DNA from 2 places in the Nonomuraea sp. NPDC049129 genome. Region 1 is predicted to be linked to the other one. Evidence: riboswitches for the same ligand, from Rfam matches in the RefSeq annotation. Region 1 holds a riboswitch; the other holds the start of a gene.
The links. A riboswitch is a leader RNA that binds a small molecule or an ion and turns the genes downstream of it on or off. The one in region 1 is predicted to bind cyclic di-AMP.
Positions count from the first base shown of each region.

Region 2: another riboswitch for cyclic di-AMP. It lies ahead of AB0B64_RS12900 (CHAP domain-containing protein); the one in region 1 lies ahead of AB0B64_RS40990 (CHAP domain-containing protein).

Region 1 covers NZ_JBEZDU010000017.1:233,763-241,578, reverse strand. Annotated here, with positions in the region: gene AB0B64_RS41010 (RNA polymerase sigma factor) at 1-1,066, opposite strand, end outside; gene AB0B64_RS41005 (YciI family protein) at 1,176-1,607, opposite strand; gene AB0B64_RS41000 (hypothetical protein) at 2,247-2,981, shown strand; gene AB0B64_RS40995 (hypothetical protein) at 3,072-3,236, opposite strand; gene AB0B64_RS40990 (CHAP domain-containing protein) at 3,504-4,187, opposite strand; cyclic di-AMP (ydaO/yuaA leader) riboswitch at 4,200-4,338, opposite strand; gene AB0B64_RS40985 (Gfo/Idh/MocA family oxidoreductase) at 4,457-5,410, opposite strand; gene AB0B64_RS40980 (aldo/keto reductase) at 5,430-6,257, opposite strand; gene AB0B64_RS40975 (hypothetical protein) at 6,354-7,298, shown strand; gene AB0B64_RS40970 (DUF6716 putative glycosyltransferase) at 7,472-7,816, shown strand, end outside.
Region 2 covers NZ_JBEZDU010000004.1:4,948-12,763, forward strand. Annotated here, with positions in the region: gene AB0B64_RS12875 (VanW family protein) at 1-987, opposite strand, end outside; gene AB0B64_RS12880 (hypothetical protein) at 1,057-1,494, opposite strand; gene AB0B64_RS12885 (M48 family metalloprotease) at 1,513-2,463, opposite strand; gene AB0B64_RS12890 (BlaI/MecI/CopY family transcriptional regulator) at 2,460-2,822, opposite strand; gene AB0B64_RS12895 (four-helix bundle copper-binding protein) at 3,043-3,450, shown strand; gene AB0B64_RS12900 (CHAP domain-containing protein) at 3,673-4,344, opposite strand; cyclic di-AMP (ydaO/yuaA leader) riboswitch at 4,357-4,503, opposite strand; gene AB0B64_RS12905 (NlpC/P60 family protein) at 5,062-5,502, shown strand; cyclic di-AMP (ydaO/yuaA leader) riboswitch at 5,680-5,834, shown strand; gene AB0B64_RS12910 (CHAP domain-containing protein) at 5,849-6,580, shown strand; gene AB0B64_RS12915 (M56 family metallopeptidase) at 6,919-7,816, opposite strand, start outside.

The DNA of each region.
Region 1 (7,816 bases):
CCACCAGTTCGAGCCCGACCGCCGGACCGTACGCCATGGCGAGCGCGACCGCCCGGTTGAGCTCGACCACCGGGGAGCGCGACATCCGCGCCAGCGCCTCGTAGAGGGTGGCGATGGCCCGCCAGTCGGTCTCCTCGGGGGTGAGCGCCCTGGCGTGACAGGCGGCGATGGCGGCCTGCAGCACGTACGGGCCCAGGTCGCCGTCGAGATCCTCGGCCCGCTGGAGCGCGTCCAGGCCACGGCGGATCAGCAGGCGGTCCCAGCGGCCCCGGTTCTGCTCCAGCAGCAGGATCGGCTCGCCGGACGGTCCCACCCGGGCGGCCGCGCGCGACGCCTGGATCTCCATCAACGCGACCAGGCCGTGCACTTCGGGCTCCTTGGGCATCAGCTCGGCCAGCACCCGGCCGAGCCGCAGCGCGTCCTCGCAGAGACCGGGCCGCATCCAGTCGTCACCGGCCGTGGCCGAGTAGCCCTCGTTGAAGATCAAGTAGATGACCTCCAGGACCGACGACAGGCGTCCGGCCAGCTCCTCACCCTGCGGCACCTCGAACGGCACCTGCTTGTCGGCCAGCGTCCGCTTGGCCCGGACGATCCGCTGCGCCACCGTCGGCTCAGGGACCAGGAACGCCCTGGCGATCTCGTCGGTGCTCAGCCCGCCGAGCACCCGCAGCGTGAGCGCCACCCGGGCCTCCGTGGACAGCACCGGATGACACGCCGTGAACACCAGCCGCAGCAGGTCGTCCTCGATCTCATCGGTGCCGGGCAGCTCCTCGTCGGCACCCGGCTCCTCCGACAGCTCGCGGCCCATCTCGGTCAGCTTGCGCGCGTAGCGTTCCTGACGGCGCAGCAGGTCGATGGCGCGGCGTTTGGAGACGGTCATGAGCCAGGCGCCGGGATTGCCCGGCACCCCCGACTCCGGCCACTGCTCCAGCGCCGCGACCAGGGCGTCCTGGGCCAGCTCCTCGGCCAGGCCGAGGTCGTGCACCAGCCCGGTCAGGCCGGCGATGAGCCGCGCCGCCTCCATTCGCCAGACCGTCTCGATCGCCCGATGCGTATCGGAAGCCATCACCTGGCCATAAGACCAGCCCGCCCCAGCTCCCGCAAGCCGGGACCGGAGCCTGGTGGGCGATTCGGGCCCCCAACGGAGAGTTGGGCTCGCGGGCGGGAAGCGGCTTCTATTGTTCGGCGGAACCCGTCAGGCGCTCGCGCAATGCCGCCTCGCGTTCGGCCTCCTCGGGGGTCATCGACCCGTCCGGCAGGTCGGCGGCGTCGAACACCTGCCAGACATCCAGCCCGACCCCCTCATGCCCACCGGGAACCGGCACCCGCAGCGCCCATTCGATGGCCTCCTCCCGGGACTTGACCTGGATCAGCCAGAACCCGGCGATCAGCTCCTTGGCCTCGGCGAACGGCCCGTCGAGCACCGTCGCCTTGCCATCCTTGGTGTAGGCGATCCGCGCACCGTGGGAGCTGGGGTACAGCCCTTCGGCGGCCAGCAGCACCCCCGCCTTGGCCAGGCTCTCGTTGTAGGCGCCCATCGCGTCGACGAGTTCCTGGCTGGGCAGTTCGCCGGCCTCGGTCGCCTCGTTCGCCTTCCCTACGATCATGAACTTCACGATCCGCCTCCTTCACTCTCACGAACGCGTCGAACGGTCAAGGCCCCGAATCGACACGTGAGCAGAAATTCTTCACCAGGAGACGTCGCAGCGTCATCGGCACCGCGAACCAAGACCGGCGCCTTCAGCCCGCCAGCGGTAGGACCGGCGATCTTACGTTCCAGCGAGGACCCGGACATCCTCCTGGCCGTGATCCGGGCTTGGGATCCGCCGTAGTCCGCTTCTCGCCAGTTCTTGCGGTAGTACGGGAGCGTATAGATGGCCAGTGTCCTGCCCTGCCGCAGGACGGTGCCGTCATGGCGGAGGCGTCCGCCGCGCGGGCGGGCACGCCGGAGCCGATCAGGACCACGAAGGCGACCGCCGCCGCAGGCAGCAGGCGGAAGTCGGGTGACTTGCGGGCTGTTCGAGTCCTGACTCCAGGGGCTGCAGATAGTCGGCGGCGAACCTCGCGTGTCAATACACAGAGTAGCTATTACGGCGCATACCGTATCTGTTGGGCTTCTGCGCCGTTTCCGTCGTCACGATGTTCTGGGCTACGTCCTCGAACGGCACCCGAGACAACCATGGTCCGCAGAACCCGGCGGCTGCCACCAGGGCAGCCGCGCCGACCGTCAACGGTTAGGGAGCGCGATGAGCGACGACAAGGAACCAAAGCTGATCTACGGCCAGGGGGCCGATGCGTGTCCCGAGGGGCACTTCTGTCTCTATCGGGCCAATAACTTCAACGCGGGCCAGACCCCGGGGCGTGGCGACAAAATCCTGGCCATTCCGATGGGCGCGCATGCCAACGACTTCTCCGAGTACGGGTTCGACCACAGCGGTGATGGGGTGAGCGCCGTCGTCAACAACACCGTCGAGGACAACGCGCTCTTCTCGGCCGCCAACCAGCAGGGACACTCACTGCCGGTGGAGCGGGGAGCCTCGATCGCGAGGTTGTCGGACATCCCCATGGCCGAGAGCCCGAACGGCTCCTGGAACGACCAGGCCCAGTCCGCGCTGGCGGCCCGCTTCGTGGGGAACCTGCGCGTCGACCAGGAGTTGCGAGGCCACTGGGCGGAAGGCTCGGGCCACATCTACTCCTACCGGCTCACGATGCACGCCGAGGACACCCGCGTCATGAAATGGGCCGTGGGCTTCGGCGGCCTGCCGGAGGGAACCTTGCTGTCCAAGAGCTTCGTCGACACCTTCTGGGGCGAGATCTTCCGCGACGGCAGCGACGGCGCCGTCCTGCTCGGCTCCCCCGAAGGCGGCGGGCACAGCGTCGATCCTGGGACAGCCCTTCCCATCGACATCCAGGTCGTCTACCCAGGCGAAAGCCCCGCCTACGAACGCCTCACCGGCCTGAACGCCCAGCAACTGGGCTGACTCGCCGGATCGCCGAAAGCGTCGTCCAACGCCGATCTCCCCGCGAAGCCGTGGCGTCGCGGGGAGATCGGCCGGGGGTCCGGTCTTGCGTCAGATGTGCTCGGCGGGGTTCGCCGGGAGGTAGAAGTTCCAACTGCCGTGTCCCTCGTGGGCGCCGCCCGCGGGGCAGTGTCCGTTGTCGGGGCGGCCATTCCACCAAAGGGTGTAGCACTTGTTACAGAAGCGCCAGTTGTCCTGCTGCGTCGTCGGTGACATGTCCCCTCCTCCAGTATCGAGAACCGGCTCGCTGTCCGGCCACCGTCAGTGTCCGAGGTGACGGCAGGCCCGTGACATCCCCAAACTTGGGGGGTTGCGGTCGGATGGGCAGATAAGGCAGCCATGCGCTGTTCAGCCCAACGTGGTGGGCTTTTCGGCAGCCGGTACGTGAGAGTAAGACGCCGGTACGGGAGAGTAGGACGCCGACGAGCGCGCGTCCAGTAGGACGCGCGCTCGTCGGCAGGAGAGCCCTCGATCAGGAAGTCGTCAGGCCCCGTAGTTCGGGTAGCCGTAGCCGACCACCTGGGACGTCGGCCGGACGCGCTGCTGGACGCTGCCGTTGCCTGTGTTGCCCTCGATCGTGGAGATTGTGCCGTCGTGGTTGTCCTTGACGACGAAGCCGACGTGCTCGATGTCGTCCAGGCTCTTGCTGCCGCCCCACGAGAAGAACACCACGGCGCCCGGCTTCGGGGTCGTGCCCCAGTGGTTGTTGTTGGCGAACCACTTCGCGTGCTCGACCGTGTAGGCGTCCCAGCCGATCATGCTGCGCGCGCCGGACTGCTCGCCGACCCACGAGACGAACATCGAGCACCAGGCGGCGTTCAGGTAGTCCGCGCGGGTGCCGCCGTCGCGTCTGAGGGTCTCCAGGGCGCGCGGGGAGTTCATGTACCACTTCTGGAACTTGGTGCCGCCACCGTAGGCGTTCTCAGTGGTGCCGACCTGGGCCTTGGCTAGCGCCAGAACCCGCGAGACCGTGGCCTTGGCCTTGACCTCGCTCTCCGGGTGGCTCTTCGCGGCGGCGGCGTGTGCCGGGGCCGCGGCAGCGTGGGCGGTGGCGGTGTCCGCGTGGGCGGCGGACTGGCCGGCGAAGGCGGCGGCCGCGACGCTCACGCCGAGGACGACGTGAGCGAAGGTCGACTTGGTGGCGCGAAAAAGATGGGACTTGGCCATCGAGGGGGTAACTCCTTGCTTCCATGCCGCTTACCGGGTTAGCTGACGGGTTCGGACGTGGAAGCTGTCCTACGGCACGTGACGTGCCGATACACCCCAAAGGACGGTGGGTCCCCGGTTCCGCGCGAGGCGGATTCAGCGGTCACAGGACGGTCCTGTGATGCCTTTGTGCGATGGTCTGGCAACGAACGGACAAACCGGACGTATGCCTCATATGACCACAAAGGTAATGCAAGTGGCAAGGGTCTTACAAATGGATAAATCGCCAGCTAAGAGAGCTGCTCCCTCGCGTCGGCCAGAAGCCCCATCATGGCAAGGCTTTCGTCAAGTGGCATGATCGCGGATTCGGTCCTGCCTTCGGCCATGGCGTCCCGTACCTCGCGCACCTCGCCGGCGTATCCGTTGTCCGCCGGATCGAGCACGAACTCCTCCGTCTCCATCGACGGCCCGCTCAGCACGACCCGCTCCGGCGCCCAGAACGGCGCCTTGATGTGGGCGCGCATGTCGGTGCCCACCACGAGGGCGTCGTTCGCGTACGGGCCCAGCAGCGAGCACTCCACCAGGGCCCGCCTGCCGCCCGGATAGACCAGCACCCCGCCCGCCTCCGCGTCCACCCCCGAGGGCGCCAGCGAGCCCGTGACGTGCATCCGTGAGGGCATCCCGAGCAGCAGCTGCGCCAGCCCGAACGAGTAGACGCCCAGGTCGAGCAGCGCCCCGCCGCCCAGCTCCGGCGCCCACAGCCGGTGCGCGGGGTCGTAGGGAGCCTTGAAGCCGAACGACGCCTGGACCGAGCGGATCTCCCCGAACCGGGGATCGCCGGCCACCCGCTGAATGAGCGGATTGAACCGGGTCCACATGGCTTCCATCAGGAACACCCCGGCATCGCGGGCGAGCTGGACCATCCGCTCGGCGTCGGCGACGGACGCGGCGAGCGGCTTCTCGCACAGCACCGCCTTGCCCGCCGCGATCGCCGCCTCGGCGACCTCCAGGTGCTGGGCGTGCGGGGTCGCCACGTAGATCGCGTCGACGCCGGGGTCGGCGCACAGCTCCGCGTACGAGCCGTACGCCGACTCGGCGCCCAGTTCCGAGGCCAGCGCCCGCGCGCGGCCGAGGTCGCGCGAACCGACGGCGGCCACCCGCATTCCCGGCTCAGCGGCGATGACCGCCCCGACCCTTGCAGCGATGACACCCGTGGCCGCTATGCCCCATGCGAGATCCTTCATGGGGAAAGATCCTAGGGACTTACCCCATCCAGCTGAAAGTCTCCGGGTCGGGCCCGATCCGGCCGTCCTGCTTGGTCAGGGCGCCTATGGCCGCCATGTCCTCGGCGTCGAGGACGAAGTCGAACACCTCGAAGTTCTCCTTGATCCGCGCGGGCGTGACCGACTTGGGGATCGTCACATTGCCCAGCTGGATGTGCCAGCGCAGCACGATCTGGGCCGGCGTCTTGCCGTGCTTCTCCGCCAGCACGGCCAGCGCCGGGTCGCCGAGCAGGCCCTTGCCCTGCCCCAGCGGGCTCCACGCCTCCGTGAGGATGCCGTTGGCCTCGTGGAACTCCCGCAGCGCGCGCTGCTGGAAGTACGGGTGCAGCTCGATCTGGTTGATGGACGGAACGATGTCGGCCTCGTCGATGACCCGGGTGAGGGTCTCGATGGTGAAATTGGACACACCGATCGCCTTGGCCCGTCCCTGACGGTAGATCTTCTCCAGGCCGCGCCAGGCCTGCAGATACTTGTTCCGGGACGGCACCGGCCAGTGGATCAGGTACAGGTCCACGTAGTCGAGACCGAGCCGGGACAGGCTCTCGTCGAACGCCTCCTCCGCCCGCTCGTGGTCGTTGTTGAAGAGCTTGGTGGTGACGAACAGCTTCTCGCGCGGGATCCCCGAGGCGCGTACGGCCCGGCCGACGCCCTCCTCGTTCCCGTACGCGCTGGCGGTGTCGATGTGGCGGTAACCGGTCTCCAGAGCGGCCGTCACGACCTGTTCGGCCTCGTCGCTCGGCACCTGCCAGACGCCGAACCCGAGCTGCGGCACCTGCACGCCGTCGCTGTTGAGTAGTAGCGAGTTCATGGGTCCCATTGTTCATGTCCCGTTTCTGGCGGCTTAAGGCGGCCGGGCTAGCTTGAAGCGGTCGTGATCGGGCTATCACCCCGCGGGGGTAACAGAGTGGGCAAACAGGCGTCGGCCTGGGTGGAGTCCCCGCTTCAGATGCTGTGCGCCATAGAGGCGCACCGCGCTGGACTGCTCGGGCCTGCCACGGTCGTCGTGCCGCGTGCCGGGCTGCGAGCGCTCAAAGCCACTCGCCGGGAGCTGTCCGGTCTGGCTCTGCCCGAGGGGCTGGAGCTGGCCGAGCCGCGCGAGCGCATGCCGCGCTCCCCGCACGCCGTCGGCGACGCCTTCTCCGGCCGGGTTCAGCTGCGCTGGCTCGTCTCCCATCCGGGCCGCATCGTGATCGTCGATGACGGGCTGGCCACGCTCCGGTTGCTGTCTCTGCTAGCCGAAGGGCCGTACAAACCGCTGTTACGGGCGCGGGCCCACCCGGGAAAGCTGCGCGCGGCCCTGGGGCTGGCGGCGGCGATCAGGCTGCGCGCGAGCCGGGTGTCGGTCTTCACCGCGCTGCCGGTGACCGACGAGCTGGCGGCGGCCGTCCGCGCGGCGGGCGTCGACCTGGTCCGCCACGACTTCGGCTGGCTGCGCGAGCAGCCGCTGAGCGGGCCGGGACCGGCCGAGCGGACCGTCGTGCTCGGCACCTCCCTGGTCAGGAACGGACTGGTCCACCGGGACCGCTACCTGAGCTGGCTGATGGAGCGGGCCGCCGAGGAGCCGCTCGCCTACTTCCCGCACCGCCGCGAGGACCCCGCTGACGTGGCGGTCATCCGCGAGCGGCCCGAGATCACCGTGCACGACGCCGGCGTACCCGCTGAGCTGACGCTGCGCGGTCTCGATCCCGGCCAGCGGGTGCTCAGCCTGCCGTCCACCGCGATCACCTCGCTGCGCGTGCTGCTCGGCCCGCGCGGCGTCGCGGTCGAGGCGGTGGACGTGCCGGACGACTGGTGGACCAGCAGGGCGGCCCCCGACCTGCGCTCCCATCTGACCGGAGTGGCCGGATGATCGGCTTATCTCGCCGCTGATGGGAGTCGCCGGGTGACCGGCTCATCCCGCAGCTGACGGAGTCGCCGGGTGACCGGCTTGCTCCGTACGTGACTGGAACGGCCGGTCAAGACCGGCGTTCAACCCATACGACTGGGCGTCTGCCCGTATTTGACTGGAGTGACCACTTGAGAGTGCTGGCCGTGGCCGACTCCGACTCGTACCTGAAGTGGGCGTCCTGCCTGCTGGAAGACCTGCCGCCCGGCTGCGAGACGGACCTCGCGGTGGTGCGCACGCCGATCGCGCCCTCGCCCGAGCAGATCGCCGCCGCCGTGGGCGGGCGTCCCGCGCCGCCGCTGATGCCGGCGCGGGCGGTGCGGCGTCTGGCGGAGCGGACGCGGCCGGACGCGATCATCGTGGCCTGTACGGGGCCGGTCGTCGACGTACTGGTGGCCGAGGCGTTCGCCGGGCTGCGGCCGCGGCCGGTGTTCGTGACCGGGCTGCCGGGCATCTCGGTGCCCGCGACGGAGAAGGCGTGG
Region 2 (7,816 bases), on a different contig from region 1:
GACCAGGCCGTTGAGCGAGAACGTCTCGCCGGGCTTGACCACGTATCCATCGACGATGTCGGCGATGCGGTGGATGTTGGTCACGCGTGGCGCGCAGCAGGGATGGCGGGTGGTGAAGGAGCTGACCTTCTCCTTGATGCCGAGCTTCTTGGCCGCCTCGGTGGTCACCCGAGGTTGTGTCTGGGCGACGGGCACGTCCACACGTCGGCCGCCCGCCGCCAGAGTGGCGGAGATCGCCGTGCCAAGGGCGTTGACGTCGATACCGCGTCCAACGCGGGCGTGGATGATCTGCGGCTTGCCGTTCGAGATCTTGAACGAGGCGTCCCTGGGGCGTTGAGGGGGCAGCGCACGTACTTGCAGGTCGACTGACTGGCGTTTGCTGGTGAAGGCCGCGCGTATGGCTCTCCCTGCGGCTTCACGGTCGAGAGCGCGTCCGGCTTTGGGCCGTACGACCTGAGGTTCGAGCCCGCGGTATCGTACGGTGCCCTCGCGGGGCGTGGCATCGATGCTCTTGGCCAGGTCGGCGAGCTTGGTGGTGAGGCGCTGCTCGTCCACGGTGACCGTTGGCTGGAGTTGACGGCTGCCGAAGAGTGATCGGAGGATGCCCGCCGGCGTGGTCGCGCCGTCGAGGGCGGCCCGTACGGTTGCTTCTGCATCGAAGGCCAGGCCCAGGTCGGTGGGAGTCACCCGTCTGGTCTTGCCGACCGCGACAAGCGCGAGCGGAAGCGCGGTCCGTTTGCCGAACTCCCGCTCCAAGCGCGAGCGGGCTTCGGCCGGAGACAGACCGCCGATGTCGACGTTGTCGACACGTGTGCCCGGCGGAACCTCTCCGGCAAGCGCGATGGCGGGCAGGGCGTAAGCCAGCACTGGAACGGCGATGACGGCGGTCACGACGACGGCCAACCGGGCCCGCCGACTCCGCAGGGCACGCCGGGAGCCGCTCCGGGACACCGGCGGGCTTGGCTGGGTGCTCGTCGAGCGGTTCATGGCGTCGCGGGACGGTAGGCAGACATCCCTAGCCGTGGATCGCGCATGGGAAGAGTGTAGCCCTCTCTACTAACGTTCATAGTAGGTAGGGCAAATCTTGAGGGCGCGCATCCGGCGGCGGAGCGCCTCGCCGAGCATGAACACCGAGGCGATCGCCAGTACAGGCTGCACCGGAGCGAAGTAGGTGAGTGCGCCGCTCGTCCCGAGAGCGGTGACGACGAGCTTGTTGCATATGGGGCAGCCGACGGCGAAGGCAGAGAGCAACCCTCCGCTCAGCGTCTTCTTCTGCTGGCTCGGCGGGGGCTGAACCGGGGCGACATAGGTGGCGACGATCAGACCGCTCAGGATCGCGGTGAGCAGCCACACCGGGTAGTTCCACCACAACACCGGCGTCATGCGAGAAAAGTACGAGGTGGGAATGATCCCGGTGGGAACGCCGACGATCACTGCGGTGACGCACCCGGCCACGAATCCAACGAGCCACTGTCTCCTGGTCCAGATACGCATCGCGAGAGGTCCTTTCGACTACCCGATGACCGGGCAGGAAATCAGAAAGGTGATCAAGGAGGGGACGATCAGCGCGAACCCCGGCGCCGCCAACAGCCCGCTGACACCGAGAATGCCAAGCACTCTGTCGCGCCCGCAGGCCGGCGTGACGGGGCTGAGCAGGCGCTTGACACGGGTGACGGTCGACTCGCCGCCGGCTCCCAAGGTGGCCGCGGGGGTGGATGCCCTGGCGACGGCTATCAGCGCCGACGCGATTACGCCGCGCGCATGCTTCCGTGCGGCGACGTCATCGGCCAGCAGCTCTACAAGGTGGGGCACCGCGGTTCCCGTCGCGGCGAACACGGGAAGTCCGGGAAATGCCTTGGCGGCGACCTGGGCGGCCGTGAGCAGGAGGTGATGACGGCCGGTCACATGGGCCCGTTCGTGGGCGAGCACCGCAGCCACCTGACGGTGATCAAGCGCCGCGAGTGCTCCACTGGTGATCACGATCACAGCGCGGCGGCCTGGGACGCAATAGGCAGCGGGCTCGTCGTGCTGGACGACGAGCGCGCCGAGCTCTTGCCGCTCGCGTCCGATCAGCCGGACAGCCTTCCGGTGCCTGATTCGGCAACGCCGTCCGGTCCAGAGCACGGTCAGGCTGGCCCAGCCGACCCTGATGGCGATGCCGCCGGCGATGGACAGGCCCGCCAGCGCGGCCAGCGGGCGGGCCGTGAACGGAGAAACATGACCCGACAGCATCTCACCACAGGCCATGATCAGCGCGGCGACCTCGTCCCCGATGGCGTGGGCGGGGAAGGCGAGCTGCAGCCCGGCCAAGGCTCCCGACGCGATCACCGATGCACAGCCGGCCAGCCACGCGGCGATCGACAGCCGGGGAGAGTCGCGAAGCCGTTGGCTGCGCATGATTAGTCGTGGCAGTCCCCATGCCGTGATCGCCGCATGCGCAACAAGGGCGCCCTCGACGATCACTGCTGGTCGCTTCGGTGAATGGCGGCATCGAGGGCAGCGTGCTCCTCAGGGGTGAGCCGCTCCAGGAAATGGACGAGCGTCATGGCCTGGTTGCCGCCCTTGGCCAGGGCCTCCTGCATGATCTGGGCACTGTAAGCCTCGTGGCTCATCACGGGCTCGTACAGGTAGGCCCGGCCGGATGGGTGGCGGCGCAACAAGCCCTTCTTGTGGAGGTTGTCCATGACCGTCATCACCGTGGTGTAGGCAAGGACCCGGCGGCGCTGCAGCGCCTGAAGCACCTCACGAACAGACACAGGGCCGTCGCATGACCAGATGTGGCCCATGACAGCGGACTCCAGCTCACCAAGACCGCGCGCCATCCCGCCCCTCCTAATCCTATCCATCATAGTAGCGATGGTTGGCGACGGCGCGAAGACTGCTGCTCGGATGTGGCCCGTCTCCCTGCATTCATCTCCGTCCGGAGCGGTCGACTATCTACTGCTTCGTGTAGTGGGAGAGGTGTTACGTGCGCGGGGGGATGGGTAACGGAGGTCTGAGCCGCCGTCGCGGTGGCCGGTGCAGCGAAAGCGAGGACGAGAGATGACGTTGCAAGTCGGGGAGATGCTCTCCGCCTACCCCAAGGACCTTGGTGATGTCGACCAGGCGAAGCTTACGAAATGCATCGAAGAGTGTCTCCGGTGCGCTCAAACGTGTACGGCCTGCGCGGACGCCTGCCTGAGTGAGGACATGGTGGCCGAAATGGTCAAATGCATACGCAGCGATCTGGACTGCGCGGACATCTGCGAGACCACTGCGCGCGTGCTCTCGCGGCACACGGGCTATGACGCGAACATGACGCGTGTGGTCCTCGAAGCCTGCGTCCAGGCCTGCAAGGCGTGCGGCGACGAGTGCGGGCGGCACACCAAGCACGCCCACTGTGGCATCTGTGCACAGGCCTGCCGTGACTGCGAACGCGCTTGCCGGGACCTGCTTGGGGTTCTCGGCTAGGCCTCGGCACGACCGGAAGTCGATCTCTTAGGAAGACGTGCCCGGCATCACGGGGGCGAATGCCGAGTACGTCCGAACGGATGGCTGCGGTTGTCCCCTCCCGGGAGGACCAGCCAGCCGACTTTTCACTATATGACATAGTAGGATCGGCCGCTAAGGCTGATGCGCGGATAGCCGCATAGCAGCTCTCTTACGGCAATTGCCGAAGCGGCTTCCCTGATGTCAGGACTTGTACTGCGGATAGCCATAGCCGACGACGTCGGACTTGGGTCGCACCCGCTCCTCGACCTTCCCATTGCCGGTGTTGCCTTCGATCGCGGTGATGGTGCCGTCGCGGTTGTCCTTCTTCACCAGGCCCATGTGGTCGATGGAAGTAATGCTCTTGTCGCCGCCCCATGCGTAGTAAACGACGGCTCCGGGCTTGGCAAGGGTGCCCCAGCGTCCGTTGTTCTTGAACCACCGCGCCCATGTGACCGTATAGGCGTCCCATCCCATCGTCGGCCTAACGCCGGTCTGCTCACCGACCCAAGAGACGAACATGGCGCACCACGGAGCGTTGGCGTAGGCCTGAAGGCTTCCTCCGTCGCGGGCCAGAGTCTCCTGGGCCCTGGGGGAAGTCATGTACCAGCTGTGGAATCGGGTGCCGCCGCCGCTGGCGTTCTCCGTCGTCCCCACCTGCTGCTGGGCCAGCTTCAGCACGGCGTCCGCTGTGACCTGGCGCTGGGGCTGGGAGGAAGTCGCAGACCGCGAGACGCCAGTTTGGGTCTCGCTGGCGTGGTCGCTGGCGAAGGCGGGCGTACTGGTGATGAGCGCACTGGCCACGGCCGCTGCGGCGAGGGTGAGGCCGTGCTTACGGGCGGACCTGCCGTAGCTCGGCAAGAGGTGTTTGGACATGCGGGGAATTGCTCCTTGCTTCCATGCCGCCTACCGGGTTAGCTGACGGGTTCGGGCGTGGAAGTGCCCTACGGAGCCCCGTTGGGACGGGCGCACCGATTCACCCCAAGAAAGTGGATCCCCGGCTCCGCGAGAAAGCGGACTCGGCGGCCGCGGCTACGATCTGCACACAACGCCGGTGCAGACGAGACGCGGTCTCGGCATTACAGGCCACCATCGGAACGCTGCGGCCTTGGGCCTGTAAAGGTATGCAAGCCAAATGGCCAGCGCAAGCGAAACCTTTGGAAGCCGACCCGAAGGCCCTGTGTGGCCTAGGGTTCAGCCATTAATCCTTTACCTTTACCACGGCGTGGTGCCGTGCCTGAGCGGTGGGCCGCTGTGTCGCTGTTCGGGTTGTGCATAATGTCGCAGTGACTATGAACCGTAGTAGCGTGCTGCCCCGAGCGGTGTACCTAGTGGCCGGACTCGTGGTTGCAACGCTGGTAGCGGGGATGTTAGCCCTCGTCGACTACGAGCGACCGGCGAAGCCGCCCCGGCGTCTTCGGGCTGGACCCGGGAAGCCGGGCAAAGCCTCGCCGGCGCCTGAACCGCCCGTTGTGGCGGCCCTCGACCGTCTGCGGGAGCCACACCTGCTTGTGACCGCGAATCGTCCGCTGCCTGAACAAATGATCGAGCGGGTTCGAGTACGCAAAGGCGTGAGCTCCATGGAGATCGTCGATGCGGCGGCGATACCGCTCGGCGGTAGGAGGGTGGGAACGGTGGGGGTGGAACCATCGGCCTTCCGGGCCTACACGCCCAAGCCGACCGTGCGCGGCGGCGAAGAGCAAACTGGGCGCCCCGTATGTCTGGGGCGCCGAGGGATCTGACGCCTTCGACTGTTCCGGCCTGATCCAGTGGGCCTTTGGCAGGGCGGGCATTCGGCTGCCGCGGGTGACGCATCAGCAGTTCGCCAGTGGACCCCGGGTCCCGTTTTCCCAGATGCGATCGGGTGACCTGATCTTCTGGCGGCCGGACCCCACCAACCCGGGCTACATTTCCCATGCCGCGATCTACTGGGGCGACGGAAAGATGATCCAAGCCCGGCGGACGGGGGACGTCGTCAAACTGGTGCCCGCCCACACGCGCAATCTCGCAGGCGTGGTGAGGGTGATTGAGTGATCACGCGTTGACCCGCTGCGGTGCTTGCCTTGCGTATAACAACGTGTAGCGCACGGTATTGATCGGTCTGCGTTGGATAGATCTTTTATGCCAAAAATCTCATTTCGGTAACCAGCCACCCTTTCTACCTACTACAGTCCTTCGTACTTGCCGGTGACTTGCCTTCGCGGTGGAGGCGGCCGGCTGGTGCCGAGGCCCGCGCCGCGGGAACCGGGGAACCAGAGCCTGGAGCGATCCACGCATGGGGTGAATCCGCCACGGATGCGGCGGTAGGGCGTCATCTCCTGGCCCGAACCCGTCAGCTAACCCGGTAGGCCATAAGGAGAAAGGGTCAAACCCCGGACCTATGCCATCCATTGTGGACGGGCTGCTCGACGCTGCCCAGAAAAATCTCGGCTATCGCGAGAAAACCGACGGCTACAGCAAGTTCGGTAACTGGTACTACGCCAACGTGGACAACAGCGACCCCTACTTCAAGACCGCCCCATGGTGCGACATGTTCATTACCTGGGCCGCCAACCAGGCGGGCGTCGAGAAGTACGTGGGGGATTTCGCCTACACCGTCGACCACGCCAAGTGGTTCAAGGAGCAGGACGCCTGGAGTGACAAGCCGGAGCCCGGCGCCATCGTCTTTTACGACTGGAGCGGGTCACGCGATGTGGAGCGGATCGACCATGCGGGCATCGTCGAGAAGGTACAGGGAGACCAGATCTCCACGATCGAGGCCAACGTCGACAAGGTGTGGCTCAAGCGCAAGGACAGGGACCAGAGCAAGGTCGTCGGCTACGGCCTTCCCCGCAAGGTCAAGGAGAAGTTCGGGGAGGGTGAGACGTTCGTCCTGACGGGCGGCAACCCGCGGACGCCTCTGGTCCGGAAAGGGGTCGTGCAGGCGGCGGGGAAGGCGCAGGAGACCGATGTCGTCCTGCCGACGGCCTCCACGGAGAGCATCGCGGTGTCTGGGGTCGTGTTCGCGGGCGTGCTCTGCGTTGCCGTCGTGGTCAGGCAGGTGAGACGTCGAAGCTCTGCCAGAGGCAGGCAGCAGCGGTATGCCGGCCGTCACCGTTCGATCATGGCGTAGCGGTTCATGATCTGGCAGGGCGGAAGGCGACGGTGAAGTCCGGCCCGCCGTTCTTGGACCCATAGACCGTGCCGTCCTCGGTGGCGGCTACCAGTCGCTGCGGGTCGGGTGTCCGCCAGCGCAGCAACCTGCCGAAGCAACTGGGCTGCGCCATGTTGGAGGACGGCTTGGTGGAGGTCAACGAGTTCGGGCAGTGCTCGGTGAAGGGAGTCTTCGCGGCCGGCGACATGGCCAGGCGGGCGTCCATGCCGTTCCCCGGCTGGCCAGGTGATCATCGCCGCCGGTCAGGGCGTCACCGCGGCCGTCGTGATCGATCAGGAGTTGCTGTACGCCTGAGCTCAGAGCAGCGAGAGCGTGTGGCAATGATGCGCGATCAGCGCGCTCACCCCCGGAAACACCGCCAGAGCCGCCGGTCCTGCGAGGAACAAGGTGACGGCCACCGTGCCCACCAGCCGCTCGCGGCGGTGGAGCGGCGCGGCCGGATTGAGCATGCGGCGCACCCTGCTCAACGCGTTCTCGCCTGCAGCGCCCAGCGCGAACGCGGGCACCCGCCCGGTGGCCAGACCGACCAGAGCCGCGGCGAGGTGCAGGCGCGGATGCTGTCCCGCGGCCACATCGTCGGCCCGCAACTCCACCAGGCGGGCCACCTCCGCTTTGGCCGTTGCGAACAGCGGGAGAGCAGGAAATGCCTTGGCCAGGCCTTCAGCCAGGGCAAGGAGAAGATGGTGGCGTCCTCGGAGATGGGCTCGCTCGTGCGCCAGCACCGCGGCCACATGCTCGGGCGGCAGGGCGTGGAGCGCCGCCGTGGTGATCACGGCCTTGTTCGCCCTGCCGGGCAGGCAGTACGCGAGCGGCTTGTCGTACTCCAGGACCACCGCGTCCAACTCGCCGTCACGCCGGCCCAGCAGGCTCAGCATCTCCGAGTGCCGGGCACGCTCGCGCCGTGAGGTCAGCAGCACCCTGATCACGCAGAACACAGTCCGTGCGGTGATGAACCCGCTGACCAGGACGGCCAGCCGGAATCCGGCGGAGGCCACGTCGACGTCGGATCCGTGGCCGAGAAACTGCTTGCACACCTCGAACAGCCTGGCCAACCCGTGCCCGACCGCGTCGCCGGGGATCGCGGCACTCAGCGCGGCCATCACCGCCGAGAGGACCGCGGAGATGTCCGCGGCCAGCCACATGGAGATCGCCAATCGGGGGGCCCGCTCGGCCCAGGCGGCCTTGACGAGCAGT